3 regions of the Mesorhizobium sp. M0227 genome follow, and region 3 is predicted to be linked to each of the others. Evidence: predicted binding sites of a transcription regulator. Region 3 holds the regulator's gene; each other region holds the start of a gene.
What was found. The regulator LexA, encoded in region 3, represses DNA repair genes until DNA is damaged. The targets are predictions, from matches to a motif close to TGTTCNNNNTGTGTTCNG.

Region 1: a site for LexA is predicted at 1,012-1,029, ahead of NKJ00_RS04380 (YifB family Mg chelatase-like AAA ATPase). Genes of this name have one in related genera too.
Region 2: a site for LexA is predicted at 1,567-1,584, ahead of recA (recombinase RecA). Genes of this name have one in related genera too.

What each region holds. Positions count from the first base shown of each region.
Region 1 covers NZ_JAMYSJ010000002.1:160,748-164,025, reverse strand. Annotated here, with positions in the region: gene gshB (glutathione synthase) at 1-54, shown strand, start outside; gene NKJ00_RS04385 (NAD(P)H-dependent oxidoreductase) at 288-878, shown strand; gene NKJ00_RS04380 (YifB family Mg chelatase-like AAA ATPase) at 1,122-2,654, shown strand; gene NKJ00_RS04375 (DnaJ domain-containing protein) at 2,932-3,278, shown strand, end outside.
Region 2 covers NZ_JAMYSJ010000009.1:222,137-225,414, reverse strand. Annotated here, with positions in the region: gene NKJ00_RS15510 (pseudouridine-5'-phosphate glycosidase) at 1-341, opposite strand, end outside; gene NKJ00_RS15505 (carbohydrate kinase family protein) at 417-1,361, opposite strand; gene recA (recombinase RecA) at 1,642-2,742, shown strand; gene alaS (alanine--tRNA ligase) at 3,041-3,278, shown strand, end outside.
Region 3 covers NZ_JAMYSJ010000022.1:27,807-31,084, reverse strand. Annotated here, with positions in the region: gene kynU (kynureninase) at 1-361, shown strand, start outside; gene lexA (transcriptional repressor LexA) at 774-1,514, shown strand; gene NKJ00_RS24305 (ComEC/Rec2 family competence protein) at 1,508-3,278, opposite strand, start outside.

The sequences.
Region 1 (3,278 bases), on a different contig from region 3:
GCCGACATCGCCAGCCTGTTCTGGGACGCGGTCGAGGACAAGCGGCGGACGTAACCGTTTTCACTTTGTCTTAACCATGTTCCGGTTTCTGCAACCGGCCACAACCCAGCCGCGACCGGCGCGGCTGCATATTCTTGTAATGTTCCATTTGATCGGGCGATTGCATAAGCCCGCTACTGATCGACACCGGCGATGGGCTTTCCCTCCCCGCCACTGACCTTGCTGTTTCCACTTGGTTGCGCGACGGCTAATATGTGCGTGTAGTTCGAAGCCTGAAGGCCCGCGCCATGAAAATCAATGTCGTCTACGCGCATCCACTAGCCGACAGTTACCAGGCGGCGCTCCACAAACGGGTCGTTCAGACCCTCAAAGCCAGGGGTGACGAGGTCGTTGATTTCGATCTCCATCAGATGAAGTTCGATCCTGTGATGCATGCCGAAGAAAGACATGGCCACTTTGACCCTGCCCAGGCACCCAGCGACTTGCAGGTTTACATCGACGCGTTGAGATGGGCGGAGGCATGCGTTTTCTGCTTTCCGACATGGTGGTCAGGCATGCCCGCAATCTTGAAGGGTTATTTTGATCGAGTTTGGCGACCGGGGGTGGCTTACGAGTTGCCGGCAGACGGTGGCGTGATCAAGCCGGCGCTATTGAACATCCGGCGGATGGGCGTTGTTACCACATGCGGGTCGCCGTGGTGGTATACTGAACTGTACATGCAAAACCCGGGAAGGAAGGTGCTGCTGCGCGGTCTCAAGACTATGTGCGGCCGCAACGTGAGGCACCTCTACCTGACGAGATATTCCGTCGAAAACATCTCTGATGACCAGAGGGAAATGTTCGCCCGCAAGGTGGAGCGCCTGTTCGACAAATTCTAGCCATCTATGCTCGGGTATGTCATCTTTGATGCCAGCGAGCCTTTGACGGAGCGGGCGCTCAAGCTTCCGATCAAAGCCTAGCTTATGGACGGCGCTCCTTGCCGGCAGAATTCCTCACCGTGGTGAAGCTATATGTTCTCGTAATGTTCTTGCTTAACTCCGAAATCTGTGGTTGTCTTCTTTGACTTCGCTCACACCCTGATCGCCAGGGCATGGGCGAACTACTGTCCGGGGGTACAAAAAATGGTGGCGCGGGTTCGCACGGTCGCTTTCCAAGGCATCGAGGCCGTGCCGGTCGACGTGCAGGTGATGATCGCGCCCGGCAAGGTCAACATGCATATCGTCGGCCTGGGCGACAAGGCGGTGGCCGAAAGCCGCGAGCGGGTGCAGGCCGCACTGCATGCTTCCGGCCTGTCGATGCCGTCGAAGAAGGTGACTGTCAATCTGGCGCCGGCCGACCTGCCGAAGGAAGGCAGTCACTACGACCTGCCGATCGCGCTTGGCCTGATGGCTGCCCTTGGCGCCATCCCGGGCGACATGCTAGCCGGCTATGTCGTGCTTGGAGAATTGTCGCTCGATGGCACGATTGCCGCGGTCGCCGGCGCCTTGCCGGCGGCGATCGCGGCCAATGCCGAGGGCAAGGGCCTGATCTGCCCGTTCGCCTGCGGACCGGAAGCGGCCTGGGCTGGAAAGGATTTCGACATTCTGGCGCCGCGCAGCCTGATTGCCGTCGCCAATCATTTTCGTGGCACGCAGGTGCTGTCGCGCCCCGAGGCCGGCATCCACGCCGCGGCGCTGGATCTGCCCGACCTCGCCGACATCAAGGGCCAGGAGACCGCCAAGCGGGCGCTGGAGGTGGCGGCGGCCGGTGGTCATAATCTGCTTATGATCGGACCGCCAGGATCGGGCAAATCGATGCTGGCGCAGCGGCTGCCGTCGATCCTGCCGCCGCTGGCGCCGAAGGAATTGCTCGAAGTCTCGATGATCGCCTCGGTGGCGGGGGAACTCGGCGAAGGCAAGCTGACCGACCGGCGGCCGTTCCGCGCGCCGCACCACTCGGCCTCGATGGCGGCGATGGTCGGCGGCGGCATCCGCGCGCGGCCGGGCGAGGTGTCGCTGGCCCATCACGGCGTGCTGTTCCTCGACGAGTTTCCCGAGTTCACGCCGCAGACGCTCGATGCGCTGCGCCAGCCGCTGGAGACCGGCGACTGCATGATCGCGCGGGCCAACCATCGCGTCACCTATCCGGCGCGTATCCAGCTGGTGGCGGCGATGAACCCGTGCCGCTGCGGCATGGCCGGCGAGCCGGGCTATCGCTGCCTGCGCGGCGAGCGTTGCCGCACCGACTATCAGGCGCGCATTTCGGGCCCGCTGCTCGATCGCATCGATCTCAGGATCGAAGTGCCGGCGGTCTCGGCCAGCGACTTGATCCGGCCCGACCGGGCGGAGAAAAGCGCCGATGTGGCGATGCGCGTGGCACGCGCCCGCACCATCCAGCGCGAACGCTTCGAGCGGCTCGGCGCCACCCGCGCCACCACCAACGCGCATTGCTCACCGTCGATCATCGAGGAAATCGCCATGCCTGACGTCGCCGGCCTGTCGCTGCTCAAGGACGCCAGCGAAAAGCTCGCCTTTTCGGCGCGGGCCTATCACCGTGTGCTGAAGGTGGCACGGACGCTTGCCGATCTCGACGCCAGCGAAACCGTCGGCCGAATCCATCTGGCCGAAGCGATCTCCTACCGCATGAGCTCGGAGCGGATGGCGCAGGCGGCGTAGGTCACTCGCCGCCCGACAAGCCGACCTCGCCACATTGCCTTCCGCGATCACGCCATAACACCGCCTCTGCGAATCGATCATCTCCACGGTGCGGCGGACCTGATTGTCCGCTTGGCCGGCGTCCTCACCACCCAACGGCCCCACCGAGCGGGCGCCGGCCATTTTCTTCCTCTTCCAGAAGCGTGGATGTCATCGACGCCGGACCAAAGTCTTGGTCTCTGCATTGGACATTCCTTATTTAGACAATGCGAATATGGTTCCGGTCGGGGAGCCCGCTATGTTCATTGACTACTACGAAGTTTTGGAAGTTAGCCCGAACGCCAATTCGGAAACGCTGGAGCGCATATTTCGCTATTTTGCGATGCGCTATCATCCCGACAATCGCGAAACCGGCGATGAAGCCCGCTTCAGTGAAATCGTGGAAGCCCACAACACGCTCAAGGATCCGGTCAAACGCGCTCAATACGACATCGCGTACAAGGACCATGCCGGCCTTCGCCGCGAGCTGACCGAGGAAGCCAGCAGCACCAAGGGCGTCGAGCGGGATGTCGTGATCCAGGCCAGGCTGCTGTCGCTGCTTTACGCGAAGCGCCGGCACGACGTCAGCAATCCCGGGATCGGAGA
Region 2 (3,278 bases), on a different contig from region 3:
GTGGCGGCGACCGTGGTGCCACCGGTGCGCCCTTGCGCCACGGCAAAACCGAGATCGGCGCGCGACAGTTTCATGGCGTCGCCCGTCATCGCCAGCGATTCGCGCTCGCCGTCCGAAAGCCCGATCTTGATGCGGCCGCCAACCACGGCGATGGTCGCCGGCACGGCGCCGCCGTCGGTGATAATCTTTTCGACATCGGCCGCCATGGCGCCATTGTCGGGGTAGGGCATGCCATGGGTGATGATGGTGCTTTCCAGCGCCACCACCGGCCGCCCGGCAGCCAGGGCCTGCGCCACCGGCGCGTGGATGTCGATGAAGGGGCGGGCGGTCTCAGGGGTCATCAGGGTCTCCAATCCGGAATGCAGCGCGTCCGTCGGGACATCAGGCAACATCGTGGCACTATGAATTTGCCGGTCTCATGCCACTTCCCTGGCATCCGGCACAAGAGCCAATGCCTCAGTGAAATCAGCCGCGGTGAACTCCGGAACGGCGTTGGCGCTTTCGATGGCAAGCGTCGCCCCGGCAATGCCTTCGCGCAGTGCTGACCGCAGGGGCAGTCCGCGCAGCAAAGCAGCGACCGTTGCGCCCGCCAGGGCATCGCCGGCCCCGGTGACGTCAGCGACCTTTCTTGGCGGCGGCGGCAGGATCGAGAAGGCGCCGGCTTCATCGAAGCCCAGCATGGGCTCGCTGCCCGCCGTCACCACGCCGCTGACGAGGCCGCTGCATCGCAACCCGTCGACGACCTCGCGCTCCGTGGCAGTCGCGGCGACGCCGGCCAGCACCATGGCCTCGCGCCGGTTCATGAAGACCAGCGAGAGCTCCTTCAGCACCGGTATCAGCCGCGTTACCTTGGCAGGCGAAATTGCAATGGCGAAAACCGGCTTGCCCGTGGCGAGCGCGACCAGCCGTTCCAGCGCCGAAGAGGGCAGGTTGGCGTCGCACAGGATCGCATCGGCGGCAGCGATCACCTCCCGCACCTTGGAGCGCCTGATCTGCTTGGGAAACGCCAAATCATAGAGCGCCATGTCGGCAAAGCCGACGATCAGCTCGCCTTCGCTGTCGATCAGCGCCGTGTAGCTCGGTGTCGTGCGGTCGAGGAAGACCGCCGACAGGTCGGTAATGCCTGCCTCGGCAATGGCTCGCGAAACGGTGTCGGCAGCGGCATCGCCGCCGCGAACCGATATGAGCGACGCGGAGACGCCGCGCCGCACCGCACTGCGCAAAGCGTTGAAGACCCCGCCGCCGACATCCTCGCGCATCGTGCCGGGATTGGAGGCAGCCGGCACGTAAGCGCCGGACACCTGGCCGCGCCGGTCGATATGGGCGCCGCCTACGGCCAGTATTTTCGCGGATTTCAGCATGCCGGCGATATGACCTTTGTTATTCCAGCCGCACAAGCGCTAGGCTGTGCAACGGAGCTTCGCATGCAAGGCGGCGATTCGGCAGATCGAAACAACCGAGCCGTCTGGCCCAACGTGTGGTGCATCCCTGATCGAATCCTTGGACAAAAAAAGAACAAATCCGGATATTCTTTGTTTTTCAGATATTTGACCCCTCTTGCCAAATGAGAACAAAAAAGGTACAAATAGGCAGGGATTACGGATTGTCCGGCCTTCATTGACGACCAAGGGGTGATGTATCATGGCTCAGAATTCTTTGCGGCTTGTAGAGGACAAGGCAGTGGACAAATCAAAGGCTCTGGATGCGGCGCTGTCGCAGATCGAGCGGGCTTTCGGCAAGGGCTCGATCATGCGGCTCGGCGCCAACGATCAGGTCGTCGAGATTGAAACGGTGCCGACCGGCTCGCTTGGCCTAGACATCGCGCTTGGTGTTGGTGGCTTGCCGCGCGGTCGCATCATCGAGATCTACGGGCCGGAAAGCTCGGGCAAGACGACGCTGGCGCTGCACACCGTGGCCGAAGCCCAGAAGAAGGGCGGCATCTGCGCCTTCGTCGATGCCGAGCATGCGCTCGATCCGGTCTATGCCCGCAAGCTTGGCGTCGATCTCGAAAACCTTCTGATCTCGCAGCCGGACACCGGTGAGCAGGCGCTGGAAATCTGCGACACGCTGGTGCGCTCCGGCGCCATCGACGTGCTGGTGGTCGATTCGGTCGCGGCGCTGACGCCACGCGCCGAAATTGAAGGTGAGATGGGCGATTCGCTGCCCGGCCTGCAGGCCCGCTTGATGAGCCAGGCGCTGCGCAAGCTGACCGCTTCGATCTCGCGCTCCAACACCATGGTCATCTTCATCAACCAGATCCGCATGAAGATCGGCGTCATGTTTGGTTCGCCCGAGACCACGACGGGCGGCAACGCGCTGAAATTCTACGCTTCGGTGCGTCTTGACATCCGCCGCATCGGCTCGATCAAGGACCGCGACGAGGTTGTCGGCAACCAGACCCGCGTCAAGGTGGTCAAGAACAAGCTGGCGCCGCCCTTCAAGGTGGTCGAATTCGACATCATGTTTGGTGAGGGCGTCTCCAAAACCGGCGAACTGGTCGATCTCGGGGTCAAGGCCGGTATTGTCGAGAAGTCTGGCGCCTGGTTTTCTTATAATTCGCAGCGTCTCGGCCAGGGCCGCGAAAATGCCAAGCTGTTCCTGCGTGACAATCCCGACACGGCACGCGAGATCGAGTTGTCGATCAGGCAGAATGCCGGGCTGATCGCCGAGAAATTCCTCGAGAATGGCGGCCCTGAGCGCGGCGAAGACGACGGTTTCGAGGAAGAATCCGGCGCCATGTAACAGCTTCGTGCGCGATGCCGGCCGGAGTTCGGCCATAATCGCGTTCTATTATCTCAGGCTTATGTAATTGAGTTCCGCGTTATTGCGTTTCGAAACCGCCGGCCCAGTGCCGGCGGTTTTGCGTTTTGGCGGCGAAAACAGGCCGGTTCGAATGGCCGGCAAAGGCCGTGGATTGGACCAATTCCGTGTTTCTGGACAGGGTGAGGCGCGGCGGCTAAAAGGCCAAGTCCTAATCTTCTAAAAACGCAGAGCCCATTTCCGCCGGTTTGCCGGCGGCTCTTCCGAAAAGGCAGCATTCATGAGTGGCGTGAACGAGATCCGGTCGACATTTCTCGACTACTTCCGCAAGGAGGGTCACGAGATCGTCGCGTCGAGCCCGCTGGTGCCGCGCAACGATCCGACACTGATGTTCACCAACGCCGGCATGGTGCAGTTCAAGAATGTCTTCACCGGTTTGGAGAAGCGGCCCTATTCGCGCGCGTCGACCGCCCAGAAGAGCGTGCGCGCCGGCGGCAAGCACAACGATCTCGACAATG
Region 3 (3,278 bases):
CTGGAATGACGTCGACATGGCGGCATTGCGAAAGAAGAGTGTCGCGTTGACAGAACTGTTCATCCAGCTCGTCGAAGCCAGGTGCGGCGCCTACGGTCTCACGCTGGAGACCACCCGCGACGCGACCAGGCGCGGCAGCCAGGTGTCGTTCCTTCACGATCACGGCTATCAAATCATGCGGGCGCTGATCGAGCGCGGCGTCATCGGTGATTTTCGTGCGCCATCGACCATCCGTTTCGGCTTCACGCCGCTCTATGTCGGCTACAAGGATGTGTGGCTGGCGGTTGAGGTGCTGGAGGATATTCTGCGCACGGGCGCATGGAAGGACCGCCGTTTCGCGGTCAAGGAAGCCGTTACCTGACGCAACGATCCCCGCGATCCACCGCCGCCGCCCTCACTGCCTTGGCAGATGACGGAGGGCTGAATTTCCAGCCACAAATGCCAACAGACGTTGGCGTTTTGGCTCCGTTTCGTTCACGGCAAACGAACGTCCCGAAGATTGATATCGTCCTTTGTGGAGGTCGATAGACTAATAATGCCAAGCCTTGGGTCGAGGATGAGCCACAGGTCATTAACCATAATAATTTCAATGTGAGCAGGCGCATCGCCGTGCCTAGCGCCTGTTGATCGCGACCCGCTGGCAAGCGCCAAATAATTTCAGCAGCCTTAACAAATTCATTAAACTTTAAACGGTTGCAGAACACAACTGGAACAGATAGGGTTTGTTCTGGGTTTGTTTTTCGATTCTGGTTTCAGGTAACCTGGGGGCCGCCATGCTGACGCGCAAGCAACATGAACTGCTGATGTTCATCCATGAACGCCTGAAGGAGAGCGGCATTCCGCCATCCTTCGACGAGATGAAGGAGGCGCTTGACCTTGCCTCCAAATCCGGGATTCATCGGCTGATCACCGCACTTGAGGAGCGCGGCTTTATTCGCCGGTTGCCCAACCGGGCACGCGCGCTGGAAGTGCTGCGATTGCCGGACTCGATCGCGCCCGGTCTCAACGCGGCAAAGAAGTTTTCGCCAAGCGTCATCCAGGGCAGTCTCGGTCAGGGTGGCGCCCTTGGCCGGCAGATCAAGCCGGCGCCTTCGCGGATGCCCTCGCCCGGCAATGATGACGATGCGGTCTCCGCCGTGTCGATCCCGGTCATGGGCCGTATCGCTGCCGGTGTGCCGATCGATGCCATCCAGCATCAGACGCATTCGATCTCGGTGCCGCCGGACATGATCATGGGCGGCGCCCACTATGCGCTGGAGGTCAAGGGAGACTCGATGATCGAGGCCGGTATCTTCGACGGCGACACCGTCATCATCCGCAATGCCGACACGGCGAGCCCCGGCGAGATCATCGTGGCGCTGGTCGATGAAGAGGAAGCGACGCTGAAGCGGTTCCGCCGCAAGGGCGCTTCGATTGCTCTCGAAGCCGCCAATCCGGCCTATGAAACCCGTATTTTCGGCCCGGACAGGGTCAAGGTGCAAGGCAAGCTCGTCGGCCTGATCCGCCGCTACTGAGGCGGCTGTGGGTTGGCCGCTGGCTTCTCCGGTTTCTTGAAGGGTGCCAGCCCCCTTGCCTCACGAGAGTATTTGCGTTGCGTGTGCCAGGGCCGATATGGGCTGTCCACCGCGAAGCTGATCGTCGCCGGCGTGGTCGCCGATTGGCGATCGAAGAAGACCGCGGCACTGCCTTTGCGAGCCAGTTGCCGCTTGGTGATGACGAGAACCAGCGGATTGTGACAGGCGTCATACGCGGTGGCGTCATTGATGACGATCAGCTCGGCGAAGCCGCAGGCTTTCCAGGCGTCCTTGCGGTCCTCGACATAGGCAATGATCGCACCGGACATGTGCCTGGCCACGCAAACGCCTGAGGAGCAATAGAACGGCGATCCCAGCGGCAGATCAACGGCATCCGCGACATCGAATTGCCCATCGCTGTTGTCGAACACCTCTGGCACGACGATGGTTTCTGATGTCAGGGCGCGTTTCCAGTTGTCGACGGTGAATTCGTTCGGCCGTTCCCGGCTGACGGCAAGCTCACCGCCACCGATCGGCAACGCCACCAGCCGGGCGTCTTCCGAGATTAGCACATCCGGCGTGCGCGTATCCGAGACGGTCAGCAAGCCTGCCAGCGCGAATGGCAGAGCAGCGAGCCGCAGCCAAGTTGTCGCCATTGTCGCGATGACCAGGGCAATTGCCACCAACAGGACCGACTGCTGCGAAATCAGCCCGACCCCATCGACAGGCGAACGCTCGGAGATCCAGCCTGATATGGCGATCATCATCGTCAGGCCCTTACCCATCAGGTAGAGAGCCGGCCAATCCAATCCGAAAGGCATCAACAGCGCGCTGGCGACGGCCAGGAACATGACGACGGTGACGATCGGCATTACCGCGAGATTGGCAAACAGGCTGAGCGGCGAGACACGCTGAAAATGCCAGATGGCAAACAGCGTCGTCGCGCTTCCCGCGATGATCGAGGTCATGGCAAGGCCGGTTGCCGCCAGCAGGAATTTTCGCGTCAGGAAACCGGGCACGGATCGCTTTGGCGGCGGCGGTCTTGCTTTTCCCGCGCGGTGATCCGCCCAGCCGGCATAGGCGCCGACCAGAGCCGCGGTCGCGGCGAACGACATCTGAAAACTCGGGCCGACCACCTCATGCGGCGACACCACGATGACGGCGATCGCCGAGATCGCCAGATTGCGCATGGTGAGTGCTGCTCGATCGAACAGCACGGCAATCAGCATCACCGCCAGCATGATGAAGCTGCGCTCGGCGGCAACGACGACTCCCGAGATGATGAGATAGGCCGCGATCGAGAACAGTGCGGCGGCGGCGGCATACTTCTTGACCGGGCGACGCGCGGAAAAGTCGGTAAACAAGGCGAAGGCGCCGCGCAGCAAACCCATGATGGTGCCTGCGACCAGAGCCATGTGCAGTCCCGAAATGGAGATGATGTGGTAGATGCCGGTACGTCGCATCGCCTCATTGATGTCATCGGGAATGCCGGCGCGCACGCCGACGATCAGCGCCGCGGCGATCTCGCCTTCGGCGCCGCCGACGCTCGCCCTGATATGGTCGGCGATGCCTTCACGGGCATTTTCCACGCTAGAGGAAATTCGGGCCGGCAGCGGCATGTCGCCGTCATCGTTGACGACAAGCTTTGGATTGCCGAGAAAGAACCCGCTGCCACCGATGCCGGCAAAGTAGCTGTCGAAGGAGAAGTCATAGCTGTCCGGCCGCACCGGCCCGGTCGGCGGCAAGAGCTTGGCATATCCGGTG